DNA from 3 places in the Robbsia sp. KACC 23696 genome. Region 3 is predicted to be linked to each of the others. Evidence: predicted binding sites of a transcription regulator. Region 3 holds the regulator's gene; each other region holds the start of a gene.
The links. Region 3 encodes LexA, which represses DNA repair genes until DNA is damaged. Its sites were predicted from a motif close to ACTGTATNNNNATACAGT; they were not measured.
Positions count from the first base shown of each region.

Region 1: a site for LexA is predicted at 1,799-1,816, ahead of imuA (translesion DNA synthesis-associated protein ImuA). Genes of this name have one in related genera too.
Region 2: a site for LexA is predicted at 1,694-1,711, ahead of recA (recombinase RecA). Genes of this name have one in related genera too.

Region 1 covers NZ_CP156628.1:470,410-476,315, reverse strand. The annotation lists gene ugpA (sn-glycerol-3-phosphate ABC transporter permease UgpA) at 1-116, opposite strand, end outside; gene ugpB (sn-glycerol-3-phosphate ABC transporter substrate-binding protein UgpB) at 118-1,458, opposite strand; gene imuA (translesion DNA synthesis-associated protein ImuA) at 1,830-2,540, shown strand; gene ABEG21_RS23420 (DNA polymerase Y family protein) at 2,470-4,329, shown strand; gene ABEG21_RS23415 (error-prone DNA polymerase) at 4,414-5,906, shown strand, end outside.
Region 2 covers NZ_CP156626.1:2,900,544-2,906,449, forward strand. The annotation lists gene recX (recombination regulator RecX) at 1-497, opposite strand, end outside; gene recA (recombinase RecA) at 498-1,604, opposite strand; gene ABEG21_RS12155 (response regulator transcription factor) at 1,811-2,557, shown strand; gene ABEG21_RS12160 (sensor histidine kinase N-terminal domain-containing protein) at 2,557-4,203, shown strand; gene ABEG21_RS12165 (MFS transporter) at 4,578-5,906, shown strand, end outside.
Region 3 covers NZ_CP156626.1:1,868,277-1,874,182, forward strand. The annotation lists gene ABEG21_RS07820 (hypothetical protein) at 659-874, shown strand; gene ABEG21_RS07825 (hypothetical protein) at 987-1,562, opposite strand; gene ABEG21_RS07830 (hypothetical protein) at 2,326-2,583, shown strand; gene ABEG21_RS07835 (hypothetical protein) at 2,651-2,803, opposite strand; gene ABEG21_RS07840 (hypothetical protein) at 3,190-3,591, opposite strand; gene lexA (transcriptional repressor LexA) at 3,604-4,311, opposite strand; gene ABEG21_RS07850 (asparaginase) at 4,559-5,701, shown strand; gene ABEG21_RS07855 (ATP-binding protein) at 5,688-5,906, opposite strand, start outside.

The DNA of each region.
Region 1 (5,906 bases), on a different replicon from region 3:
GCACGGGCGCGCGCTTTGGCGAGCGCCCCTCGCGTGGTCGGTGCGAGGGGAGAAGGCGACGGCGACGATGACGTCGATGACGCGGAAACCGAGGCCGCTTCGTTCGCTTGCGTCACGTCAGCTTCCGGATTTCTGGAACCGACGCAGCAGATCGTTGCCGCGCGCAACCGCTGAGTCCAATGCCGTTTGCGGCGTCTTCGTGCCGCCCCAGACCTGTTCCAGTTCCTCGTCGATCACGACACGGATCTGCGGCATATTGCCCAGACGCAATCCCTTGGTGAACGGCAACGGCGGCTTGTTCATCATCTGCTTGATCGCCGTCTCGCTATCCGGGTGCGTTTTGTAGAAACCCTGCGCCTTCGTCAGGTCGTAGGCGGCCTTCGTCACCGGCAGGTAACCGGTATCCTGGTGCCACCTCGCCGCCACCTCGGGCTTGGCCAGATAGGCCAGGAATTCGGCCACGCCCTTATACGTGCTCTTATCCTTGCCGCCCATCACCCACAGGCTCGCGCCACCGATGATCGCATTCTGAGGCGCACCCTTGACGCTTGGGTCGTAAGGCAAGGTGCCGCTGCCGAATTCGAACTTCGCGTACTTCTTGATATTCGCCAATGCGGCCGACGAATTGGTCGTGATGCCGCAATCGCCACTGTAGAACTTGGCGTTGGGCTCGTCCTGGCGGCCGACATAGCTGAACGCGCCTTCGTTCTGCATCTTTTTCAAGAAGGCGATATGTGCGACCTGCAGCGGCTTGTTGAATTCGAGCACCGCATCGTCGCCATCGAAACCGTTATTGCGCGAGGCAAACGGTGCGGCATGCCAGGCACTGTAGTTCTCCAATTGGATCCAGCTCTGCCAGCCGGACGCATAGCCGCAGGACAGGCCCGCCCTGCGCAGCGCCAGCGCGTCCTTCTCCACCTCCGGCCAGGTCCGTGGCGGTTGATTCGGATCCAGACCGGCCTTGCGGAACGCGTCCTTGTTGTAGAACAGGACCGGAGTGGAGCTGTTGAACGGCATCGAGACCAGATGGCCGGTTTTCGCGTCGCTGTAATAGCCGGAGATCGTCGGAATGAAAGCACCCTCGTCTAATGGCACACCGGCATTCTTGAACACGTCGTAGACCGGGACGATCGCGCTCTTCGCCCGCATCATCGTCGCCGTTCCGACTTCGTAGACCTGCAGAATCGCCGGCGCGTTGCCGCTTCGATAGGCGGCGATGCCCGCTGCCAGCGTCTGATCGTAACTGCCCTTATAGACCGGCGTGATGTGATAGTCGCTCTGCGAGGCATTGAAGTCCTTCGCAATGTCGTTCACACGATCGCCCAGCGCACCTTCCATCGCATGCCAGAACGGAATATCGGTCGCGGCATTGGCGGAAGCGCTCGCCAGCACACCCAACGTGAGTGCTGCTGCGGCGCATACCGTCTTGACCGTTCGGGCCAGAGGCGATTGTTGCATTGGGCGTTCTCCTGTCGTCTATCGGAATGAAAACGTTATCGTAGGGCGCATTTGTTGCAGCAACATTACGTCATTGAATTGACATGATTGCCTGGGGCGACAATACCCGGCATTCGTCCGCACCGCGATTAGCATTAATCCGAATGATTGATACAAGTCGCGTATTACCGGAACGGCAAGGTGTTTCCTCGAGGAGAGGTCATTGCGCTTATCCGACAGAAAGTTTCGGCGTTTTCCCCCGCTCAGGGCCCAAGGCACGGGGATCGGGCCCGGGTGGTGACGTGGTGGCGAGGCCGCGGTGCGCATCGTTTCTGGTATTTTGCGATAGGCGCGCTATACTACTGTACATTCATACAGTATCAAGGTGAGCCATGCAAAACGCCGCGCTCCAGCATCCGGAAACCATCCACCCGTCCTTATGGCGTGCCTCCCAGCTCGCCCAGGTACGGCAAACCTGCGTGGATCCGGGGGATAGCCGTCTGGCGGCCGAATTGCCCGGTGGGGGCTGGCCCGTGGGCAGTTTGACGGAATTGATGCTGCCGCAGGCAGGCATTGGCGAATTCCGAATGCTGCGGCCAGCATTGCAAAACGTCGCGGCGCGTCCCTTGATGATGCTGTGCCCGCCCCATATCCCGAATCAACAGGCCTTCCATTATTGGGGACTGCCGCTGGCGCAATGGCATTGGGTGCGCGCCGCGCGGACGGCGGATGCTTTATGGGCGGCGGAGCAGATTTTACGCACCGGGGGGTGTGGCGCCCTGCTGTTCTGGCAGGACCCTGTCAGGCCGGAGGCATTGCGGCGGCTGCATATGGCCGCGCAGGCATCGTCGTCGCTGTTCTTTCTCTTTCGCCCATTGAACGCGGCGCATCGCACCTCTCCCGCGCCGCTGCGGCTGGCTTTGCAGCCCGCGCCGGAAGGATTGTCGGTGACCTTCATCAAGCGGCGCGGCCCCACCAGCGAGCAGTCCCTCGACCTGTCCTTATCGCCGTCCCCTATTTTATTGAATCGTCATGCGTCTTTGGATCGGCGTCTTTCTGCCGCACCTGCCCCTCGAAGTGTTTCGGCCGACCTGGTCCAGTGAAACGTCCCTTAGCGGCACCGACGCGACCGGCTCGCCGATCCCGCTCGCCGTGCTCGAACAGGGCCGGGTCGTGGCGATGAGCCGCGCCGCGCGCCAGGCGGGTGTCCGCCTGGGGATGAAGCGCGGCGGCGTGCTGACGGTTGCCGCGCAAGCGGTGCTGCGTGAACGGGATCTGCTCCGCGAAGCCGATGCCTGGCAAGGTGTCGCCCTGGCGTTAATGCAATACACGCCGCAAGTCGCGCTGCTCGACTGGGCGCGTGCATCTCAGCAGGCCGGCAGTACGCCGGCGCAGAATCAGATGCAGGGGGTGACATGGGGACAGGCCGGCGCAGCGATCGACGCACCGCTCATCGTCGCCGACATCTCGGCCAGTCTGCGGCTGTTCGGCGGCATCCGTGCGCTGCGCCGACGCATTCGCGCGACGCTGACCGCCAGCGGCCTGACGGCCCGTCTCAGCCTGGCCCCCACCGGTACCGCTGCCGCATTGCTGGCGCGCGCCGGTGGCATGACCGTTTTGCATCCGATGGCAATGCCGGAGGAGGCATGCATGTCGATCGGTATCCGCCGTACGCCGCGCTCCCTCGATCGGATACTCGGCCAGTTGCCCTTGCCTTTCCTGCCGGAAGCGCAGGCGCATGTGGACAGTTTGCACGGTCTGGGCTGCCTGACGCTCGACGATCTGCGGCGCCTCCCCCGTGCCGGCATCAAACGGCGATGCGGCGAAGCGCTCGTCGAGGCGTTGGATCGCGCACTGGGCCTGGCCGAGGAAGGGTTCCAGTGGCTCACGACACCGGAACAATTCGATCAACAGCAAGCCTTGCCCGACCGCGCCGACGACACAAGCCTTATTTTTGCCGGTGCAACAACGTTGATCGGCCGGCTGACGGGTTGGCTCGCGAGCCGTCAATGGGCGGTGACGCGTTTCATGCTGCTGCTCGAACACGAGCGAGGAAGGGAAGCACGCCCACCGACGCCGATCGAAATCGCTTTGGCCGAACCCACTTGGCATGACAGTCATCTATTGCGCCTGGTGCGGGAGCGATTGGCCAAAACCAGTTTGGAGGCGCATGTCATTGCGGTACGGTTGCAGGCCACCGCTGTAGAACCGGCCAAGCCGTTGAGCAACAGCCTGTTTCCGGAGCCGGCTGGCAGCCCGGCCGATCATCGTCGCTTGATCGAGTTACTACAGGCGCGGCTCGGCATCGACAACGTTCTGCAATGCCACGACCGGGAAGACTATCGCCCGGAGAGAGCAAATCAGTGGGGACGGCGCGACCCGCGCGGCACGCCGGAAAGCGGGGGCAAAGGCCGCGCCGGGGCACCTGCCTTATCGATCGTCAAGGCCGGCAATCTCGCCGAGGCGGCGCGGGCCCGCATCGCGCAGCATACGCCGCGTCCGGTCTGGCTGCTGGACACGCCACTGCCCTTGATGACGCGCCGACATCGGCCGTTCTACGGCAGCTCGCTACGCCTGGTATCGCCAGGAGAACGCATCGAATCGGGCTGGTGGGACGATGCCGTGGTGATGCGCGATTACTTCGTCGCGCAAGCCGACGATCACACCTGCTATTGGATTTTTCGGGAGCGCCTGGGGAGAAAAGTCAAGACGCGGGCCGACGAACAGGCGGACGGACAAATCGATGAACCGGCCGAGGCGCAGGCCGATGGCCCTGACACGAACCGATCGAACGGGCGGCCGTCCGATGCACGCCCATCCGGACGTGACGCCATGCCTGACACCGCGTCCGCGGAGGAAGCGCACTGGTTCCTCCATGGTTTTTTTGGGTGAATGCCGATGGTCGACCTGATGACACCGGCACCGCCCGATGCCGTACCACCCGACACGTCTCTGCCGCTATCCGGCTGGACGCCGATGCCCGCTTATGCGGAGCTGCAATGTTTTTCGAATTTCTCTTTTTTACGAGGTGCATCTCATGCGGAAGAATTGGCGCAACGCGCGGCGCAGCTGGGGTATAGCGCGCTTGCGATCACCGACGAGTGCTCGTTGGCGGGCGTCGTGCGCGCGCATGTCGAGGCAAAGAAAGCCGACCTGCCGCTGATCGTCGGCGCCACTTTCACGCTGGTGAGCGACGACGCGCAGACGCCTTCTCTCGAATTGGTGCTGCTTGCGTGCAATCGCGAAGGCTATGGCAATCTGTCCGAACTGATCACGCTGGCCCGCACCCGTACCGGCAAAGGCCATTACCGTCTGACCCGCGAGGATCTCGCCTCACCGGCGTCCTCCCATGCCATCCTGCGCGGCATGCCGGACTGCATCGCCATCCTCGTCCCCACCTACCCGGCCTTACCTGGCGACGATATTCTGACGGGACAAGCCCAATGGATCGCGCAGACCTTTCCCGGACGCGCCTGGGTCGGTCTGACACTGCACGCCCGCGCGATGGACGACCTGCACCGCGGCACCGTGGAACGGGCGGCGGCGGCGGCAGCCATCCCAATGGTGGCTTTGGGTGGCGTGACGATGCATGTGCGCTCGCGCAAGCCTTTGCACGATGTGCTGAGCGCGATCCATGTCAGTCGCCCCGTATCCGAATGCGGCTATGCGCTCTCCCCCAATGCCGAATCGCATCTGCGCTCGCGGCTGCGCCTGGCCAATCTCTATCCTGCGCGAGCACTGGCGGAAACGGTGCGCGTCGCCAACGCCTGCACCTTCAAGCTCTCCGATCTGAAATACGAATATCCGGACGAGTTGGTGCCACCGGGCGTCACGCCCGCCGTCTATCTCCGACAGGAAACCTATATCGGCGCGCGTCGGCGTTTCCCGCTCGGCATTCCACTGAAGATCCAGGAGCAGATCGAACACGAACTGGCCCTGATCGGCGAACTGGAATACGAAGCGTATTTCCTGACGGTCTATGACCTGGTGCGTTTCGCACGCAATGAAAACATCCTGTGCCAGGGCCGGGGCTCCGCCGCGAACTCCGCCGTCTGCTATTGCCTGGGAATCACCGAGGTCGACCCCGCACGCAGCAGCATGCTCTTCGAGCGCTTCATCAGCAAGGAGCGCAACGAACCACCGGACATCGATGTCGACTTCGAGCATCAGCGCCGCGAAGAGGTGATTCAATACGTCTATCGCAAATACGGTCGACATCGCGCCGCCATTGCCGCCGCCATCTCGACCTATCGGCCACGCGGTGCCTTGCGCGATGCCGGCAAGGCACTCGGCATCGACCCCGCCCTGGTCGATCGCGTCGCGAAGACGCATCAATGGTTCGACTCCAGCAGCGAATTGCTGGAACGGTTTCGAGATTCAGGACTGGACCCGGAGGCACCCATTATTCGGCAATGGGCCCATTTCGCAACACTATTGCTGGGGTTTCCAAGACATTTGTCGCAGCATAG
Region 2 (5,906 bases), 1.0 Mb from region 3:
AAGGTGCCGAACTTGCGTTGCCACACCCCCCGCGCACGTGAGGCCTCCGTTTCCCGCAATGTCTCGCGCACTTCGGCCAGACGGTCTGCATCGATCGCATGCTGCTTTAGCTCCCCGACGATCCGGGATGTGCCAAAGCGCGTCGCTTTCCGATGTACGACACTATCAGTGAAGCGACTATCGGACAGCCAGCCCTCGCGCTCCAATGCATCGAGCAAGGCCGGTAGCGGATCCTCGACTTCGACCTCAGCGTGCGCGCGGGCCTCATCCTGTGCCGCTGCTTCGCATTGTGCGGCAGCAAACGGCGCGAGCTTACGCATCAACTCGACCCGGCTGTATTCGCGGCGGGACAGATAATCCAGTGCCCGCGCTTTCAAACTGCGCGGTGGCCGCGATGCGGCCGAGCGACGGCTTTCCGGCGCTACGCCGGATGGCTCGGACGAGTCCGATGAACCGCGCCACGCGGTCCCCCGCCCCCGTGAGAAGCCATTACGCATTTACTCAGCGTCGAGCAAATCGGCCTTGTCCGCCTTGCTGGCTTTTTCGGCCTTTGCAGGCGCGCTAGGCGCCGTGCCCGGCAGCAGCTTGATATCGAGCTTTTCACGGACGCGGTTTTCGATCTCGAACGCAATCGCCGGATTTTCACGCAGGAATTCACGCGCATTATCCTTACCCTGGCCGACGCGATCGCCGTTATAGCTATACCAGGCACCGGCCTTTTCGACGATCTTGTGCGTCACGCCCAGATCGATGATCTCGCCTTCGCGTGACACCCCTTCGCCGTACAAGATATCGAAGATGGCTTCACGGAACGGCGGCGAGACCTTGTTCTTGACGACCTTGACCCGCGTTTCATTGCCGATCACTTCATCGTTCTTCTTGATCGAGCCGATACGACGAATATCCAGACGCACGGAGGCGTAGAACTTCAGCGCATTACCGCCGGTCGTCGTTTCCGGGCTGCCGAACATCACGCCGATCTTCATCCGGATCTGGTTAATAAAGATGACCATGCAGTTGGTCTTCTGGATCGTACCGGTCAGCTTCCGCAATGCCTGCGACATCAAACGCGCTTGCAGACCCGGCAATGAATCGCCCATCTCCCCTTCGATTTCGGCCTTCGGCACCAGGGCCGCCACCGAGTCGATGACGATCAAGTCGACCGCACCCGAGCGCACCAGCGAATCGGTGATTTCCAAGGCCTGCTCGCCGGTGTCCGGCTGCGAGATCAGCAGTTCGTCCAGCTTCACGCCCAGCTTTGCCGCGTACTTCGAATCCAGCGCATGTTCCGCATCGACGAATGCGCAGGTGCCGCCCAGCTTTTGCATTTCCGCGACCACTTGCAGCGTCAACGTGGTCTTACCCGACGATTCCGGACCGTAGATCTCAACCACGCGGCCGCGCGGCAGACCGCCGACGCCCAGTGCGATATCGAGCCCGAGCGAGCCGGTCGACACAACCTGGATGTCAGCGGGCTTGTCGTTCACGCCCATCTGCATGATCGACCCTTTGCCGAACTGCTTTTCGATCTGGGCGAGCGCTGCGGCCAGCGCCTTGCTCTTATCTGCAGTCATGCCGTTCGAGCCTTTCTTGCTATCTTCCATGAATCGTCCTTTGCTATGATGGGACGTCAGCAGCGGCGCCACGCCCGTGTAAACACGTAGTTCCGCCCGCAAGCGTCGATATGAATGATACTGTATAAAAAAACAGTGCGTCTGGCAAGTCGAAAGCGCATCGATTGCGTTCGCGCCTGCCCCCTACGCCCGCTGGATGCGCTCATCCGGCCCTTTCGCGTGCTGCCAGGAGACCGATGCGCATTCTAATAGCTGAGGATGACAGCATACTCGCCGACGGCTTGACGCGAACCCTCCGCCAAGCGGGCTATGCCGTCGACCATTTCGGCGATGGCGGCGACGTCGATCGCGCCCTCGCCCTGCAAGCCTACGACCTGCTGATCCTCGATTTAGGACTGCCCAAGCTGTCCGGCCAGGAGATTTTGCGCCGTCTGCGCGCGCGCCAGGGCGCCAACGCGACCTTGCCGGTCCTGATTCTGACTGCGGCGGACAGCGTGGAAGATCGGGTAATGGGACTTGACCTCGGGGCGGACGACTATATGGCCAAGCCCTTCGCCCTGTCGGAGCTGGAGGCACGGATCCGCGCGCTGACCCGTCGCGGCACCGGCGGCGGTGCCGCGATTATGCGGCATGGCGCGCTCGCTTTCGATCAGGTCGGCCGCACAGCCAGTTTGCACGGGCAGATGATCGAACTTTCTGCGCGCGAGATCGCTTTGCTCGAAGTGTTGCTGCAACGCGTCGGCCGATTGGTATCGAAGGAGCAACTGGTCGATCACCTGTGCGAATGGGGCGACGAGGTAAGTACCAACGCGATCGAAGTCTATATGCACCGTTTGCGCAAAAAGATCGAACCCGGCGGCGTGCGCGTCACGACCGTCCGCGGCATCGGCTATTGTCTGGATCGGCCGGTGCATTCGGAGACGCCATCGCCGTCCGCTTCGGCCGCCCCCGCGACGCCGTCTCGTAGCGACGCCTACCGCTGATGCGGCCCCGTTGGCTGCACCGCGCGCCGCGCGCCGCCGACCCGACAGGGCACGCGGCCGATGCATCGCGCGCCGACGGCGATACGACCCCTCCCCCGCCGCGCGTCGCCCGATCCCTGCTTGCCGAGATCCTCGACTGGATGCTCGCGCCATTGCTGATGTTATGGCCGCTCAGTATCGCCGTCACCTGGCTGATCGCCAAATCGATTGCCGGCGCGCCGTTCGATCATGCCTTGGAACGCCGGCTCGCCGTCTTGGCGCGGCAAGTGCATCAGGCAGGGCCTGCTGTGCTGTCACCGTTGCCGACAACCGATGCCGACTGGTTGCTGGACGATCCGGACGACACCGTCTTGTTTCAGGTACGCGATGCCCAGGGCAAGGTCGTCGCCGGCACTGCGCAATTGCCGGCGCCGCCATTGCGCAGCGGCGCGCGCGATGCCGGCGCTGACAATCTAGCACTGGATGCCGACGCCGACGTCGAGCCTGGCATCGTGCGAATGCGCGACGTTGTCGTGGCGGGCCGCAATATGCGCTTGGCCTGGACGCGCGCATGGGGCCCGCCAGCCAGCGACGCGCCTCCTTCCCCGCAAACGACCGCATCACCCTCTGCCATTGCAGCGCCATCGCCCCAGGCGCCGCCTCGCGTGCTTGTGATCCAGGTCGCCGAGACGCTCAACAAGCGCAATGCACTCGCCAACGATGTGATCAAGGGCGTGATACTGCCGCAGTTGATCATCCTGCCCGTGGTGATCCTGCTGGTCTGGTTCGGCCTGACGCGCGGCCTGGCGCCGCTCCACGTCCTGCAGCGCCGAATCCGCACACGCAGCCCCGACGACCGCTCACCGTTGATGCCGGGCGACGCCCCGACGGAGTTGGCACCCCTGCTATCGTCCTTCAACGAGCTACTGGGTCGGCTCGACGCGAACACGACGGCGCAGAAGCGTTTTATCGCGCAAGCGGCGCACCAGATGAAGACGCCGCTAGCGGGTTTGCGCATGCAGGCGGAAATGGCGTTGCGTCATCCGGTGCCCCCTGACGTGCGTCGGTCGCTGGAACAGATCGCGACCAGTTCGCATCAGGCGGCACGGTTGGTCAGCCAACTCTTAGCGCTGGCCCGCACGGAGGAAGCCGCGCCGCTTCGCACGGCAGTGGCGCTGGACGCGGCGATGCTGTGTCGCGAAGTCGTGCACGACTGGGCCCGCGCGGCGATCGACAAAGTCATCGACCTCGGTTATGAGGGGCCGGACAACGGCGTGACGATCGTCGGTCAGCCTCTGTTGCTACGCGAGATGCTGACGAATCTGATCGACAACGCGATCCGCTACACGCCTAGCGGCGGACGGGTTACCGTCCGTCTGCAGCCGGGCTTGCACGACGACGCGCCGACGCTGATCGATGTCGAAGACGATGGCCCCGGCATCCCGATTGCCGAGCGCCCTCGGGTGGTGGAGCGGTTCTATCGCATCCTCGGCCGCGAAGGCGACGGCAGCGGCCTGGGACTGGCGATCGTGCAGGAAATCGTGACCATGCACGACGGCACATTGACCATCGAGGATCATGTCTATCAGACCGCTCCCCGGCTAGCGGGAACCTCGGTGCGCGTCACGTTACCGCAACGCGCACCGTCGGCAACGCCCGCCGCCTAAACCCCGTATTTTCCCCTTTCGGCCTCCCGATTTACCCTTGCTCGTTCGGCCCGTCATTCGAACGAAATCGGCCAGCATCGTCGCCCTGTCAAGCCGGTGCTTCGCGTGGAAGGCCCTGAATACGTGCCCTCCGCGATCTTTCCGCGAAGCCCCGCTTATCCTGGCGAGGGCATCAAAAACCCCCATCAAAGCGCCGTTTCCCAGGCAGTCAGTTTCACGTCAGTTTCGTGTCAGCGCCAGGTAAGGTTGGCATTTCAATAATGCCGCACGATCCTGGACAGCAGCCATCCGGGAACGACACATCATTCGAACAAAAGCAGGAGACAAGCATGTCAGCGATCAGAACAGGGGGCCCGGCACCGGCACCCCAAACGATGACGTCCTCGGAGCGCAAAGTGATTTTTGCCGCATCGCTGGGGACCATCTTCGAATGGTATGACTTTTATCTGGCGGGCTCCCTCGCTCTCTATATCAGCCGAACTTTCTTCTCGGGCGTCAATCCGACGGCCGCCTTCATCTTCACCTTGTTGAGCTTTGCCGCCGGCTTCGCGATGCGGCCCTTCGGCGCAATCGTGTTCGGGCGACTCGGAGACATGGTCGGGCGTAAATACACCTTCCTGATCACCATCCTGATCATGGGTGCCTCGACCTTCCTGGTCGGTCTGCTGCCGGGTTATGCGACATTGGGCATGACCGCGCCGGTTTTCTTCATCGTGATGCGGATGCTGCAGGGCCTGGCGCTCGGCGGCGAATACGGCGGCGCCGCCACTTACGTTGCGGAACATGCACCGCATGGCAAGCGCGGCGCCTATACGTCCTGGATTCAGACCACGGCGACGGGCGGCCTGATCCTGTCCCTGCTCGTGATCCTGGGCGTCCGGACCACGTTAGGCGAAGACGCTTTCGGCGCCTGGGGCTGGCGCGTTCCCTTCCTGTTGTCGATCGTGCTGCTGGCTATCTCCGTCTGGATTCGTCTGCAACTGAGCGAATCGCCGACCTTCCAAAAGATGAAGGAAGAAGGCAAGACATCGAAGGCGCCGCTGACCGAGTCGTTCGGTCAATGGAAGAACCTGAAGATCGTGTTGATCGCGCTGTTCGGGTTGGCGGCCGGCCAAGCCGTGGTGTTCTACACGAGCCAGTTCTATTCGCTGTTCTTCCTGACGCAGACGCTGAAGGTCGATGGCAGTACGGCGAATATTCTGATGGCGATCGCCTTGATCATCGGCACGCCGTTCTTCGTTATCTTCGGCACCTTGTCGGACAAGATCGGACGTAAGCCGATCATCCTGGCAGGCTGCGCCATCGCGGCGCTGACCTACTTCCCGATGTTCAAGGCCTTGACGCACTATGCGAACCCGGCACTCGAAGCGGCACAGGCGCGCGCGCCGATCGTCGTCACCGCCGATCCGGCCGAATGCTCCTTCCAGTTCAATCCGGTAGGAACGTCGAAATTCACGTCATCTTGCGATATCGCCAAGAGCTATCTGTCGCGCGCCGGCTTGAACTACGAGAACGTCGCCGCCGCGCCGGGCACGATCGCATCGATCAAGGTCGGTAGCGAGATCATCCCGTCGTTCGATACCCGCAGCAGCAGCGATGCGAAGGCGGCGAATGCGGCGTTCGAGTCGAAACTGAGTGCGACCTTGCGGGGTGACGGCTATCCGGCAAAGGCGGACACCGCGCAGATCAACAAGCCGATGACG
Region 3 (5,906 bases):
GTTGGGTAAGCGTTTGAGGGTTTATTTATATTTTGCTTTTTTCATGGAAATATTTTCAGCAATATTTTTGGAGACGTGTTTCATATTTAAATTTTCATTTTATTTTACGCGAATCCTTTTTTTAACGTTTGAGGGGTCGTGTTTATCAAGATCGAAATCAATAACTGGCCCTATGCTTGTTGTCGACGCACTTAAGATCGCTGGCGAGCAGACGGAACGGTAATTTATACTTATCTTGCTGCCATCGCGCGTTCGATGCACGGCGGGTCCTTGGCGTCTACCGAAACCCGAGACGCGCCCGCGACGAGCATGCATTTCGGCATTTATTGCCACATGGTGCTGCATTCCTAGGTCATTCCCTAATAGGCGTACCGGCCGGGCGATACGCGGGCGAAATACAGCGTGGCGATCAAGCAACGACTGGTAGTGGCATTAAACAGATTTCACAAGCCGGATTGCACTTGTCGCAGTAGTATTCGTAAAAGCGCGAAGAGAGCGATTGCTCAAATATCTTGAATTCGCGCTAATGCCGATTGCAGTTCGGCGATGGCGAGAGTAGGATTTTCTCCATTAAGCGGTGGGACATAAAGAGTCGGGCACACATATTCCAAATACGAAAGATTGTGCCTTTCTACCAAGTGCTACGGGAAGAATCACGGTGGGTAAATTGCTGAGCTGGGCCGCCATGGGTGCGGTGAATGTCACGGTCGGCGCGGTGTGGCGCGTCTTCTTGTTCGTGCTGCGGCAAAACGCGATCGAAGGCGCCGATGAAGCACCGAAGCAGCCCAAAAAGGCGCCGGCCAAGCCGGCGACCATTACGCTGACGTCGCCGACGGCGTCCTCGGCGGTCAGTGATCAGTTGCTAAGCCGCTAAACGCCGCTCTGGAGCATCGATTGCGGCATTTGCGCGTCCGAGAAGTACCGCCTGCCACGGTAGGCGGACCCCGGCTTTTGCTCGGGGCCAGGCAAGCGCACAGGCATCGCGCCTAGCGAAGGCCTGTCTGAATGACGCGTGCGTCGGCCTGCGGGTTGATCACGCTGTACGCAAACTTCACCATCGCTTGATGCAAGGCATCCTGGCTCGCGCGCGATAGCGCCAGTGCAGCCGCATGGCATGCGCCATTCTCCGAATCACTCCCACTGCCGGTTAGCGTTTCGCGTACAGTAGGCGCGCTATGACCTTCGGGTGTCACTTCCAAGTTCAGCGCCACATGCGTCGTTCCCAGAAAATCCGCTCCGATCCGTAGATTCGGGGAGAACGTCGCTCCGGTGAGCACGTAGCGGTCTGCCGGGCCGGCCGGATTGACATCGCTGACACCGTCGTCGACCACGACTTCCGGGTAGGCACCCATCAGCGTGTCACGCAGCGAGTTGACGATCGATCGGCCCGATCGCGATGAAAACCAGTAATAGGAACAGCTGTCCGTGCCCCGAAACGTCGTTCGGGACTGGCGCAGGTCGGACGGCACCACTAGCACGGCCTTTTGGGCCAGCCCGTTACCGGGTTGTGCTTGCATGGCGGCTTGCTGAGATCCCACCGGCACATTGATGCAGGCACTCATGAGCATCGCCGCACCGAGGGCGGCCGCGGCCGTCTTTCCGCGCCGAACGACGGAGACGCCGTCGCTCGCTTCAGCGTGGTTGCGCGAAGCGGCGCCGCGATCGCGCCTGTCGATCGATCGAAGATGGGGTACCCGTGATTTCGCTTTTGTCAGCATAGGTCTTTTTTAAGGTCCGATCCGGGAACGGATGGCATATTCAGCCGCGCTGCGCTGGCCACGCCACGTCCTATCGACAATGGTCGATTCAGTGGTTGCAAGGGAAAAAGGTCAATCGATTATGACATGAGCCGCTGCGCGGGGTCGGGGATAACCCGGGGGGCATTTGGACCTGTCGCTGCCTAGCTTCCAACTCTTTTTCAGGATGCGCATCGCTGGATGCCGACGCCTGCATCCAGCGAGCGCGCGTTGGGCCATGTGTCGTCATTCCATGCACAATGAATACGCAGAGGGTCTAACCTTCAATGACCTTTCGATCGCCGTGCAAAAGGGGCCGTGCCCTCGACTAATGCTTGGCAAGCGCGTAAAAATCCGTAACATCGATTCAAGACGACATGTGTTCGCGCAATGCGCTGTCCGAGAGGGGGCATTCCCTTTCATGATCAGGGCAGGTGTCAGGAAAAAGAGAGGATTCCCGAGCGCTAGGTAGAGAGAAGGGGAATTCCGGCGATGCGATCCATTGGCGTTGTCGATGGCCGCAAACCGTCCGACCGTCCAACAGTCCAAACGCCTTATAGGCTCGCCGTGCGCTTGAAGGAGTGATGGGATGAAGCCAGAAGCACTGATTGACGCATTCGACCGAGCAGGCGCACTGTCCAGTGATTCGGCCAAGGCGCTGACCGTACAATGGGCCGCTTGGCTTGCAGGTAACTGGGAGCGCATTCCCGCGAGCGATCGCACCATGATGGTGGCGGTCGGAGGCGTGCTCTTCGACAAAGGTGCCGCATTAGAGGAGGGATTTGCACCGCCGCCTACCAGCGGTAAAGACGGCGGCCAGACAAGCGAAAACGACCCGCGCCGATAAAGTTATCGATCAGCGCGGGCCGTGTCGGAAAGCGGGCGTTGGGCGCCCGATATGCAGCGCCCACCCCTTAGCCTACAGGCGCCTCGTCCGTTTTCTTGCTCGGCGGATCGTTCGGCGCCATCTGTCGATTGTCGTCGTCTCGCTCCGGCAATGCGCTCTCCTTATGGTCACTATGGGCTGCCGGTTCCGGCTTCTGCAGAGACTTCTTGTCGTCGCTCATGCTTTCCTCCTGTTTCAAGACAGTCAAGCGCGGAGATGCGCTTGTTCTGGACGGAGTAGGTGGCGTACCGTCACCATGACGGCGTTGCAGCGTTGCAGGACGCGAGGCGAATCGCCGGGGTCCGACGGTGCTTGGCGCCGGCGGTTGCGGCCGTTTTTTTCCTATCCACACTATCTAGACAAGGACGCAAGCAACGTGCCTGAGGGCAAGTATGACCTTCAGCATCGAACACATCGGGTGCAATTGTCGGCGTTAGCGCGCCGCCATTAATGTCGCTGCGGACATCCGCGCGCGTCTATTGCGCCCCGACCGCGACCACATCGGAGATCACAAAGATCAGGAGTCCGAATGGCTCGATGTTGATGTATCTGCTTGAAAAAACAAGCTTAAGCAGCCGTTGCCGTGGGAAGCACGCTACGTGAACCTGCCATTGCTGCTGCGCGTTCGTCGGCAATGCAGCGATCGATCATCTTACAAATCGCTTCAATATTGCCAACCATGGTCATCCCGCTGTTTCGACGATACACGCGCACACTGCCACGCGCGTTCGTGGATACCAGGGGTTGCGCCGTGGGCCGCAAGGCCGCGGTCCGTGGCACGGTGGTGGCAACAAGTGGCGCTTGTTGCGGCGAGACCTGCACCGTATCGCGTTGCACGGCGACGGGGGCGGTGGCGCGTGCCGCAAGATTGGCTTTATCGCGGCACGACAAGCGTCCCCGCGCGGCACGCAGGCGGCCAAAAGGATGGATTGCGCTCTCGGCGGAAAACAGGCGAACGAGTCTCGACATGATGTAACTCCTTCAGAGGGGCGTCGGACGGATAAGTCCAACAGCAATCCCTTCGAGTGCGAAGTCGGACCGTTCCCGGTCAACGACGATCGTTGGGTAATCAGGATTTTCAGCAAGCAACGCGAGACCTTCCGGTACGCGCTTCAATCGTTTGACAGTCACTTCGTCGCCTAAACGGGCCACGACGACTTGGCCATCACGCGCTTCGTTTTGACGCTGTACCGCGAGTAAGTCACCATCCAGAATGCCAGCGTCACGCATACTTAAGCCCCGCACCTGCAATAGATAGTCCGGCTGACTGGTGAATAAGGCCGGATCGCAGTGGTACTGATGCAAGACGTGTTCCTGAGCCAGAATCGGGCTCCCCGCCGCAACGCGTCCGATCAAGGGCAGTGACAGCGACCCGGCACGCGACAGCATGCCGGCGAACGCCGCTTGACTTGGCAATCCCGCACCGCCCGCACCACTGCCGTCCACGCCTTCACCATCGCGACGACTGTCGTCCGTTGCATGCACCACGCGAATGCCGCGGGAGGCGCCCGGTGACAGTACGATCACGCCCTTGCGCGCCAGTGCCCGTAAATGTTCCTCGGCGGCGTTCGCAGAACTGAATCCCAGCGCCGCGGCGATTTCAGCGCGCGTCGGTGGGAAACCACTGCGTTCGATTGCTTGAACGACCAGATCGAATACCTGCTGTTGGCGCGCGGTAAGCTTAAGCATGTCTCGATTCCTGTATGCGATACTGTGATTCTATACAGTATTTTTTTTGGTGCAACTGTTTTCGTTGTGGTGACGTGACGGGGCGCGACCGCCGCCGAACGGCGGAGGGTCACGCGCATCATCGGGCTTCGCGTCATACCGGACGGTGGCAACAAGGCGACAGCCGCGGCGTTGTCTGGCACACTCCCGGCCTGTTTTCCGCTTTCGTTTCAGGTGTGATTGTTTCGTGAATAAAGGAACCCCGCAGATGACCGCCCCTTCTTCTTCGATGGATATCGGCGTGCCGGCCGCCGTACGGTCCTTGCCGAGGATCGCTTTGCTGACGACCGGTGGCACGATCGCCGGCGCCGCTGCCTCGGAAAGCGACTCGCTGCGCTACGCAGCGGGCGCGCTCGGCGGCGACGCGCTGCTGCGAGCCGTCCCGGCGCTGGCGCGAATCGCGCAGATCGAGACCATCGCGGTGGCCGCGATCGACAGCAAGGATGCCGATCCGGCGTTCTGGTGTGCATTGACGGAAACGGTGCGCGCCACGCGTGCGCGCGACGATATCGATGGCATCGTCATCACGCACGGCACCGATACGCTGGAAGAGAGCGCCTATTGGCTCGATCTCATGTTGGCAGCGGGCAAGCCGGTCGTGCTGACGGCGGCAATGCGACCCGCGACGGCATTGTCGGCGGACGGGCCGGCCAATTTATTCGATGCGGTGACGCTTGCCGGCGATACGTCGGCGCGCGATCTCGGCGTTCTGGTGACCTTGCAGAACCGCATTCATGCCGCGCGCGATATCGTCAAGGTCAGCAGTCACGCGTTGGATGCCTTCGCGTCACCTGCGGGGGGACCGTTGGGGTGGGTGCAGGACGGGCGGGTCGGCTGGCTGCGCCGACGACACCTCGCGTCGCTTACCGCGCGCGATGAAACGGGTTCGACGCCATCGTCGCCACTGCGGCAGACGCTGTTCGGTGAAGTCCCGAGCGGTGCGTCCGGCGATCGCCTGGAAGCGCGCTTGCATGTCCGGCGATTGCAGCCGTCCGATCTGCCCGACGTCGAGGTGGTCGTCCAGTATGGCGGGGCCTCGCCGCATTTGATCGACGCCCTGCTCACCCACGGCGTGCGAGGGATCGTGGTGGCCGGCACCGGAAACGGTACCGTCAATGCGGCGCTGATGGCGGCGATGCAGCGTGCGGTAGCGGCCGGTGTCATCGTCATCCGGTCGAGTCGCGCCGCCGACGTGCATGTGAGCGCGAACGCCGCGGTGGATGACGACGGCGAAGGCTTTGTCGCGAGCGGCACCTTGAACCCGTACAAGGCGCGGATCCGCCTGATGCTGGCGCTGGCCGTCGGCCTGTCCGAACGCAGTGCCATGCAGGCCTGCTTCAATCTTGCTTGACCGACGGCGGATGGGTTCGCGCCAGCGCCGCGCGGACATCCCGCAGCGCGTGGCGCACCGCGGTACAAGCGTCGATGTAGCGGATCTGCAGGCGCAGCCAGTCGCCGCCTGAGGCGTCGCCCGATTGCTGGATGATCAGGCTGCAGTCGTCGACAAAAGGCTGTAAGCCCAACATCGCCGCCGGCCCCTTGTTGTGATGCGCGAT